4 regions of the Duganella sp. GW821-FHT07F09 genome follow, and region 2 is predicted to be linked to each of the others. Evidence: predicted binding sites of a transcription regulator. Region 2 holds the regulator's gene; each other region holds the start of a gene.
What was found. The regulator LexA, encoded in region 2, represses DNA repair genes until DNA is damaged. The targets are predictions, from matches to a motif close to ACTGTATNNNNATACAGT.
Positions count from the first base shown of each region.

Region 1: AC07P1_RS29010 (putative DNA modification/repair radical SAM protein) is a predicted target of LexA. The motif match lies at 1,224-1,241, and genes of this name have one in related genera.
Region 3: AC07P1_RS01490 (PA0069 family radical SAM protein) is a predicted target of LexA. The motif match lies at 1,538-1,555, and genes of this name have one in related genera.
Region 4: AC07P1_RS28275 (DNA topoisomerase IV subunit B) is a predicted target of LexA. The motif match lies at 796-813, and genes of this name have one in related genera.

Region 1 covers NZ_JBWKQJ010000014.1:4,347-6,548, forward strand. The annotation lists gene AC07P1_RS29000 (hypothetical protein) at 1-47, shown strand, start outside; gene AC07P1_RS29005 (dienelactone hydrolase family protein) at 20-1,045, opposite strand; gene AC07P1_RS29010 (putative DNA modification/repair radical SAM protein) at 1,262-2,202, shown strand, end outside.
Region 2 covers NZ_JBWKQJ010000001.1:632,732-634,933, forward strand. The annotation lists gene AC07P1_RS02900 (DUF5695 domain-containing protein) at 1-441, shown strand, start outside; gene lexA (transcriptional repressor LexA) at 559-1,197, shown strand; gene AC07P1_RS02910 (serine hydrolase domain-containing protein) at 1,354-2,202, opposite strand, start outside.
Region 3 covers NZ_JBWKQJ010000001.1:320,817-323,018, forward strand. The annotation lists gene AC07P1_RS01485 (gamma-glutamylcyclotransferase) at 1-331, shown strand, start outside; gene AC07P1_RS01490 (PA0069 family radical SAM protein) at 323-1,477, opposite strand; gene AC07P1_RS01495 (DUF2760 domain-containing protein) at 1,753-2,202, shown strand, end outside.
Region 4 covers NZ_JBWKQJ010000013.1:20,017-22,218, forward strand. The annotation lists gene AC07P1_RS28270 (TorF family putative porin) at 1-613, opposite strand, end outside; gene AC07P1_RS28275 (DNA topoisomerase IV subunit B) at 837-2,202, shown strand, end outside.

The sequences.
Region 1 (2,202 bases), on a different contig from region 2:
GGAACATGGCGGCAATCGATCAGCGCTCCAGCTTGAACACGCGCTGAAGAAACGCCCGCACGTCGCCTTCCGATTCCTTTGCGGCCGCCGGGTTGGAGCCGGTGGTGACGTCGCCGCGCGTGACGCAATTGCCTAGTTTTGCCGCGAAGGCCTTGTAGTCGCGGAAGGTCTCGCCACTGTCGACGAACTTGTATTGCCAACTGACCGGGTCGATTTCGCGTTCGGCGCAATGCTTGCCCGTCTCGGTCCGGTCGCTGTGCTTGAGGTATTGCACGGTGTTGTCGAAGTCGTGGTACGCGTTCTTGTAGACGTGTACCTCCACCTCCTGGCCCGCCTGTTGCATCGTCTGGGCGTAGTCAAGGCAGGGCTTGGCCGGCACATAGTCATCCTTCTCCCCCAACGCCATCATGATGGGCGCGCCGGTCATTGGCGAAGGCGTGCGCCAGTAGCGTAATCCACAGCCGGGATAAAACGCGATGTGCGCGGCGAAGCGTAAATCGCCGTCGATGACGCCTTCGCGAAAGCGGTTCACCGCTGTTTCCAGCGCGACGATCCCGCCGCGTGAAAAACCCATCACGCCGATGCGCTTGGGATCGATGCGCGGATCGGTGGCCAATAGTTTAAGCGCCGCCAGCGCGTCGGCGTCATTGGCCGACTGGTCCAGCTGCGACTGGTCCTCGTCGGTGCGGTCGATATTGCGCGGTTTGAAGGAGTCGACTTGAAACGTGGCGATGCCCATGCTGTTTAGCAGCGGCACCCACCGCTGCCCGTCCTTTTTCTGCACGCCGGCCGAGCCGTGGGCGATCACCATGGCCGGGTAGGGCGCTTTACTTGCAGGCAGCGATAGCGTCCCCCATATCACCGTTGGTGTCGGCGGATAGGTGCGATGCGCCAGTTGATAGCGGTTGGCCGGCGTGGCGCTGTTAAAGTGAATCAGGCCGTCCGGCTTGGCGGCGAGGCTATCGTAAATCCGTTGCGCCTGCGAGTGGGCGATCGGCAGCGACAGCAGCAGCGACAGTGATGTAAAACGGAGTTTTTTGCGCATCATTCGGATCATTCAAAGGTAAAACCATGACCTGCCTGATGCGGGCAGGGATGCGTATCGATCATGCCAGGCATGCGGCGGTCGTTGCACCGTAGTTGACCCGGTATTCATTGAGGAGTGTGGCCGAATGCCGTTGTGATCGTCAATAATCCGCCGTGGCTTACCAAAAGATTGTTATACTGTGTTTTTATACAGTATCAGAACATCGAGGCAAGCATGGAGTTGACGGACAAGCTGGAGATCCTGGCCGACGCGGCAAAGTACGACGCCTCCTGCGCCAGCAGCGGCGCGCCGAAGCGCAATTCGATTGGCAAGGATGGTTTCGGCGCGACCACCGGCATGGGCATCTGCCATAGCTATACGCCGGATGGGCGTTGTGTTTCCCTGCTGAAGATCCTGCTGACCAATTACTGCCTGTACGATTGCCAGTACTGCGTCAACCGCCGCACGTCGAACGTGCCGCGCGCCCGCTTCACGGTGGCCGAAGTGGTCAAGTTGACCACCGATTTCTATCTCCGCAATTACATCGACGGGCTGTTTCTCAGTTCCGGCATCATCCAGTCGGCCGATTACACGATGGAGCAGCTGGTGCAGGTGGCGCGCGAGTTGCGCGAGGTGCACCAGTTCCGTGGCTATATTCATCTGAAGACCATTCCCGACGCCGATCCGGCGCTGATCGCGGCGGCCGGCCGCTATGCGGACCGCCTGAGCGTCAATATCGAGCTGCCGACGCAGGACAGCGTGCAGAAGCTGGCGCCCGAAAAAAGTGTTCACACGATCAAGCTGGCGATGGGTTCCATCCGCCGCAAGCTCGATGAAAAGGCCGAGGAGCCCAAGTCGCCGCGCTTCGCGCCGGCCGGGCAAAGCACGCAGATGATCGTCGGTGCCGACGCCAGCGACGACCAGCAGATACTGACGACGGCGGAGACGCTGTACGGCAGTTACAAACTCAAACGCGTGTACTACTCGGCCTTCAGCCCGATTCCGCAGAGCCCGAAAAGCGTGCCTTTGGCGCCGCCGCCGATGCTGCGCGAGCATCGTCTGTACCAGGCTGATTTCCTGCTGCGCAGTTACGGCTTTCAGGTCAAGGAGCTGTTGCCGGCGACCGGCAACCTGGCGCTCGACATCGATCCCAAGCTGGCGTGGGCGCTGGAGCA
Region 2 (2,202 bases):
GCCTGGCCCGACATGATGCGCTGGGACGCCTACAGCGGCGACTACGGCATGGGCTTCTACGGCCACGCCTACGCCACCGCGACCTATGTGCTGAAGGACCCGACCTTCGGCTGGCTCAGCTTCGGCGGCAACATGAAAGTGGCTAATAATGGCGTGGTCCAGGTCACGCCGAAGGACAGCGCGCGCACGCGCCTGTTCGTGGCGCCGGCGCGCGCCTGGATCACGCTGGAGGCGGGCAAGATCGACGCCGCCACCTACGATCCGAAAAGCCGCGCCATCACGCTGGAGCTGGCGCCGGCCACCGCCACCACGCCGGCGGCCAGGCTGCTGGTCGAGAGTCCGGGCGGAAAATTCAAGCCGCAGGGACAGGTCGCCGAGCGCGGCGGATATAAGATTCCGCTGACGGCGGCGCCGACGCGCGTGCTGCTGAAGCCACGATGACAGGGGTTGAAGGAACTTTTTTCATTTTATTTCGTTGAACACAACAAATTTCCTTGCATTGCGGGCCATACTGTACAAAAATACAGACTGTCTATATACACAGGCCCAACTGCACTCATGATCAAGCTCACCGCACGTCAGGAACAAATTCTCAATCTGATCAAGGATGCCATCGAAAACACCGGCTTCCCGCCGACGCGCGCCGAGATCGCCAACGAACTGGGCTTCAAATCCGCCAACGCGGCAGAGGAGCACCTGCAGGCGCTGGCGCGCAAGGGCGCCATCGAGATCGCCGCCGGCACCTCGCGCGGCATCCGCTTGCTGGGCGTGCACGCCGAACCGGCCACGACTAAGGTGCCGGTGTCGCTGATGATGTCGTTGCCGTTGATCGGCCGCGTGGCCGCCGGCTCGCCGATTTTGGCGCAGGAAAACCTGGAAACGAGCTACAGCGTCGATCCGGCGATGTTTTCGTCCAAGCCCGATTACCTGCTCAAGGTGCGCGGCGAGTCGATGCGCGACGCCGGCATCATGGACGGCGACCTGCTGGCGGTGAAGAAGGTCGACAGCGCCAAGAACGGCCAGATCGTCGTCGCGCGGATCGGCAACGACGTCACGGTCAAGCGCTACCGCAAGACCGGCACCTTGGTTGAACTGTTGCCGGAGAATCCGGACTTCAAGATCATCAAGGTCGATCCAGAAGCGGACGAGTTCGCGCTGGAAGGCCTGGCGGTCGGCCTGATGCGCAGCTGGCACTAAGCCGGGCCTCAGGCAGATGGTTCAACGTGGAGACACGTAGGGCGGATTAGCGAAGCGTAATCGGCCATGTATGCGCCGCGTTGACGCTTGCATGGCCGATTACGGCGTTCCGCCTAATCCGCCCTACGTGTTTTAGAAGTATCTTGCCTTCCCGTTTCACATCGCCATCGGCTTGGGGACGATGATCGGGAACGCGCTGTTGAGCGCGCGCCGTGCGATGTCGTCCGACCCCATGTGCGAATTCGACATCAACACCACGCCGCGCCGCGCGACCTCGTCGAAACCGATATACGTGCGGTAGCCGCCCGTGCCGCCGTTATGCCAAACGATGCGCGAGCCGTTCTGCTCGAGCACATGCCAACCCAGCGCGATCGATTGCCCCGGCTTGCCCTCCAGCGCATGGCGCGCCTGGTGCGTCGTCCGCATCGCATCATATAGCTGCGACTTACGCAGCCCCATGTTCGCGCCCACGAACTTCAGCATGTCGGCCGTCGACGAGCGCAGCGCGCCCATCCCCGCCAGCACCGGCATGTCCCAGTTGGCAGCCGGCATGCCCGGCATCTCGTAGCCGACCGCCAGATGCCGGCGCATCGCCGGCGTCAAGGTCACGGCAGTACTGGTCATGCCCAGCGGGCCGGTGATGCGCTGGCGCACCAGCGTTTCATAGTCCGTCTTCACGCGCAGCGTCAGAATATGTCCCAACAAGCCGACGCCCGCGTTGGAATACTCATACTTCTCGCCGGCCGGACGCGCCGGCGTGAAGCCGGAGACAAACGCGTACAGCTGCGGCACGGTGTAATCGGCGAACGGGTTGTTGTCATCCTTGGGCGCCAAATTGGACGGGATGCTCGGAATGCCGGACAGCTGCGACGACAAATCCGCCAGCGTGATCTGGCGCTCGCCGACGGCGGGCAATGTGACGGGCAAATAGCGCGCTGCGGGGTCGTCGAGGCCGATCTCGCCGACGCGCGCCAGCTCGCTCAGCAAAGTGGCGGTGAACACCTT
Region 3 (2,202 bases), 310 kb from region 2:
CCTGGACCACCGCGAGAAGAACGGCTATCTGCGGCTGGCGACGACGATCACGTTCGATGACGGCGACGGCCATGGCGACAGCGGCGACAGCGTCGTCGGCCTGGTCTATATCGCCACGCCGGACAACACCGCCTTCCTCGGGGAGGCGTCGGAGCAGGAAATCGCGCGCCACATCGCCCGCTCCATCGGCCCAAGCGGCCCGAACAGCGACTACCTCAATCATTTGGCGCGCGCCCTGCGCGAACTGGGCCGCCACGACCAGCACGTCTTCGAGATCGAACGGCATCTGGCCGCGTTGAACACCCCTCCCTCAACGGTTCCGTCAGAATAAATCCAGCTGCCCTGCGTCGGCCGGCCGCGCGCGCGCGCCCAGCGGCGGCACCACCAGCGGACGGGTAAACTGCGACGCGTCCATGCTATGGAAGCGGCTGCCCTTGCCCGATAGTCCGAGACGCTCGGTGGCGATCTTGAAGCGTTGCCGTATCAATTCCGCCCACACGCCCTCGCCTTTCATGCGGGAGCCGAACGTGCTGTCGTAGTCCTTGCCGCCGCGCATTTCACGCACGCGGTTCATCACGCGCTGCGCCCGCTCCGGGAAGTGCGCCTGCAGCCATTGCTGGAACAGCGGCGCCACCTCCCAAGGTAACCGCAACACCGTGTAGTGGGCGGTGACGGCGCCGGCTTCCTTGACCGCCTCCAGCAAGCGCTCGATATCCGGCTCGGTGACGAACGGAATGATGGGCGCGACGCTGACGGCCACCGGAATGCCGGCGTCGGTGAGGGCGCGGATCGTGCGCAGGCGCCTCGCCGGGGCCGCCGCGCGCGGTTCCAGCGTGCGCGAGATGGCCGGGTCCAAGGTCGTGAGCGTGATGGCGACGCCGGCTTGCCGCTTGGCGGCCATCGCCGAGAGGATGTCGATATCCCGCTCGATCAACGACGATTTGGTGATCAGGCCGACCGGGTGCTGGCATTCCTGCAGCACTTCCAGCACGCGGCGCGTGAGTTTGCGCTCGCGCTCGCAGGGCTGGTAGGCGTCCGTGTTGACGCCGAGCGCGATCGACTCGGGCTCGTAGCCGGTCTTGGCCAGCTCGCGCCGCAGCATTTCCGGCGCGTTGACCTTGGCGAAAATCTTGCTCTCGAAGTCCATGCCCGGCGACAGGCCGAGATAGCTGTGCGTGGGACGGGCGAAGCAATAGATACAGCCATGCTCGCAGCCGCGATACGGGTTCAACGAAACACTGAACGGCAGGTCCGGCGAGGCGTTGCGGCTCAGGATCGATTTACAGTACTCGTCGGTGACCTGGGTTTTCCACGGCGACGCCTCCTCTTCCTCGCGCTCCCAGCCGTCGTCGTAGGCCTCCCGCGCGTTGACCTCGAAGCGCCCTTGCAGGTTCGATACCGCGCCACGGCCTTTTTGCGCCTTCAGCGAAGGCGGCGGCAGCATCACGTGCTCTTGGTTGTTTTCGTCGTGGTTCATGATACGTGGGCTCGATACCTGGGCTCGGGCACCGGCGGGGATCGCCGGCGCTGCGCCAATACTGTATATATATCCAGTATTCTAAGCGCTCCAAATGGCCATATCAAGCGAAAAATCAAAGGTGCGGCCTGCGCGCCTTTGGCGCCCGCGTCCGAACTGGTATCATGCGGGGCTTCCGGGGGAAAGACTTTCCCCGCGCCCCGCGCGCCCCCACCCCACATTCCGCCAGGCTGCCGCCCCAGGCAGCGGCCCGGCTCACTCTACGCGAGCTAAACATGAACAATTCGACTCAACCGTTGCCGTCTTTTTTTAGCCGGATATCGATCGCCATCGGCGCCTTCTTCCGCGCGCTGTCCGATGCCGAATACGCCGCGCGCCTGGCGCGCATCGCCGCCGGCGAACCGCAGCCTTCCGCCGCGCCGGTTGCCGCTCCGGCGCCAGCCCCCGCACCGGCGCCCGTTCCGGCTCCGGCCCCGGTCACGCTGCGCGTCGCCACGCCGGATGCCGCGCTCCAGCTGCTTGGCCTGTTCCAGCGCGAGGCGCGCCTGATCGACTTCACCCAGGAAAACCTGAGCGCCTATTCGGACGCCGACATCGGCGCCGCCGCGCGCGTGGTGCACGAAGGCTGCGGCAAGGTGCTGCGCGAGCACTTCACCATCGAGGCCATTCGCAGCGAGGCCGAAGGCAGCCGCGTGGTGCTGGAGGAAGGCTTCGACGCCAGCGCC
Region 4 (2,202 bases), on a different contig from region 2:
CGACCTTCCAGTCGGTGTAGCTCGAGGCGTCGTTGTTCTTCACCTTTTGGTGGCCGGCGTGCAGATTGACGGTGTAGCCATCGCCCGCATCGAGATTCGCGCCGATATCCACGTAACCGCTGTTTTTGCTGTCGACAAAGCCAAACAAGTTCGTCACCGCGTGCGAGTACTTAATATAGGCAGGTCCAAAACCCAGCTGCCCATAAATCTCGGTGGTGTCGGCGTTGGCGAAGCCGCGCAGGTTTTTCAGGTCGTTGGACGGGTAAGCGTAGGTTAGCACGCCAACATCGTACGATACGGCCTCGCCGACCTGCCCGCGCTTGCCCGCATAGATATCCACTTCGACGGCGCCGTCCCCGCCCGCGTCCTCGGTCCATTTGATGGTCGACATCCAGACGCCGGCATACATACCGGTCGGGTTGTTGACATAATCGAAGCCGCCCTGCAGCGCGGGCTTGAGGCGGCTCTGCGAGATCCCCCGGTAGCGGTAGTCCGAGACGACGGCCGCATTGAAACTGGTCTCGTTATCCGGCTTGGGAGCGTCCTCCCAGGCGTACGCGTGGGCGCACGCGAAGGCGGCGCAGGCGACTGCGGCGAGCATCAAGCTGTTCATAAATCGGTTCTTTCAGGTGGTTGTGGGACAAAACAGCTTAGTCACACACCCGTAAAAACGGTCTAAAAAGTCACGCTGCCGTTGTAAACATCGTGTATAAATTGGCCCGCAGCTATTTTTTGTCCAGTTTTAGGCCTCGATCGCCTCCGGTTGAGGATAGAATACGCAAACGAACGTATAAAACTGTACATAAACCCAGTATTAAAATCACAAGCTTGAACGTATGGCCACTAAAAAACCAGTTTCCGACTACAGCGAATCATCCATCCGGGTCCTCAAGGGCCTGGAACCAGTCAAGCAACGTCCGGGCATGTACACCCGCACCGAAAATCCGCTGCACATCATCCAGGAAGTGATCGACAATGCCTCCGACGAGGCGCTGGGCGGCCATTGCAAGAACATCATCGTCACGCAAAACGCCGACGGCAGCATCACCGTCGAAGACGACGGCCGCGGCATCCCGGTCGGCCTGCACCCTGAAGAAGGCGTGCCGACGGTGGAAATCGTCTTCACCCGCCTGCACGCCGGCGGTAAGTTCGACAAGGGTTCGGGCGGCGCGTACGCCTTCTCGGGCGGTCTGCACGGCGTCGGCGTGTCGGTCACCAACGCGCTGTCCAAGCGCCTGGAGATCACCGTCTGGCGCAAGGAACCCGATGGCACCGGCCTGCACAAGCTGGCATTCGAACACGGCGACGTGGTCGAGCCGCTGTCCTCCGTGGTCGCCCCGCGCGACGGCAAAAAGTCCGGTACCCGCGTCACCGCGTGGCCGGACGCCAAATACTTCGACTCTCCCGCGATCTCGCAGACCGAACTTCAGCGCCTGCTGCGCTCCAAGGCGGTGCTGCTGCCCGGCGTGACCGTCACGCTGGCCAACGCCAAAACCGGCGAATCGCAAACCTGGCAGTACAACGACGGCCTGCGCGGCTATCTGACCGAGGCGCTGGCCCAATCGACCGACGGCGAGACCCTGATCCCGCTGTTCGAGGGCGCGCAGTTCGCCGGCCCGGACGCCGAAGGCTTCGCCGAGGGCGAAGGCGCGGCCTGGGTGGTGGCGTGGACCGAGCAAGGCGCCGTGGTGCGCGAATCCTACGTCAACCTGATTCCGACGCCGAACGGCGGCACCCACGAATCGGGCCTGCGCGACGGCTTGTACGGCGCGGTGAAGAACTTCGTCGAAATGCACTCGCTGCTGCCGAAAGGCGTCAAGCTGCTGCCGGAGGACGTGTTCGCGCGCGTCTCGTTCGTGTTGTCGGCCAAGGTGCTGGACCCGCAGTTCCAGGGCCAGATCAAGGAACGCCTCAATTCGCGCGACGCCGTGCGTCTGGTGTCGACCTACTCCAAGCCGGCGCTGGAATTGTGGCTGAACCACCATGTCGACTACGGTAAAAAGCTGGCGGAGCTGGTCATCAAACAGGCGCAATCGCGTCTGCGCTCCCTGCAAAAAGTCGAGAAGAAGAAATCGTCGGGCGTGGCCGTTTTGCCGGGCAAGCTGACCGATTGCGAATCGACCGACGTGCATCGCACCGAATTGTTCCTGGTCGAGGGCGACTCGGCGGGCGGTTCGGCCAAGATGGGCCGCGACAAGGAAT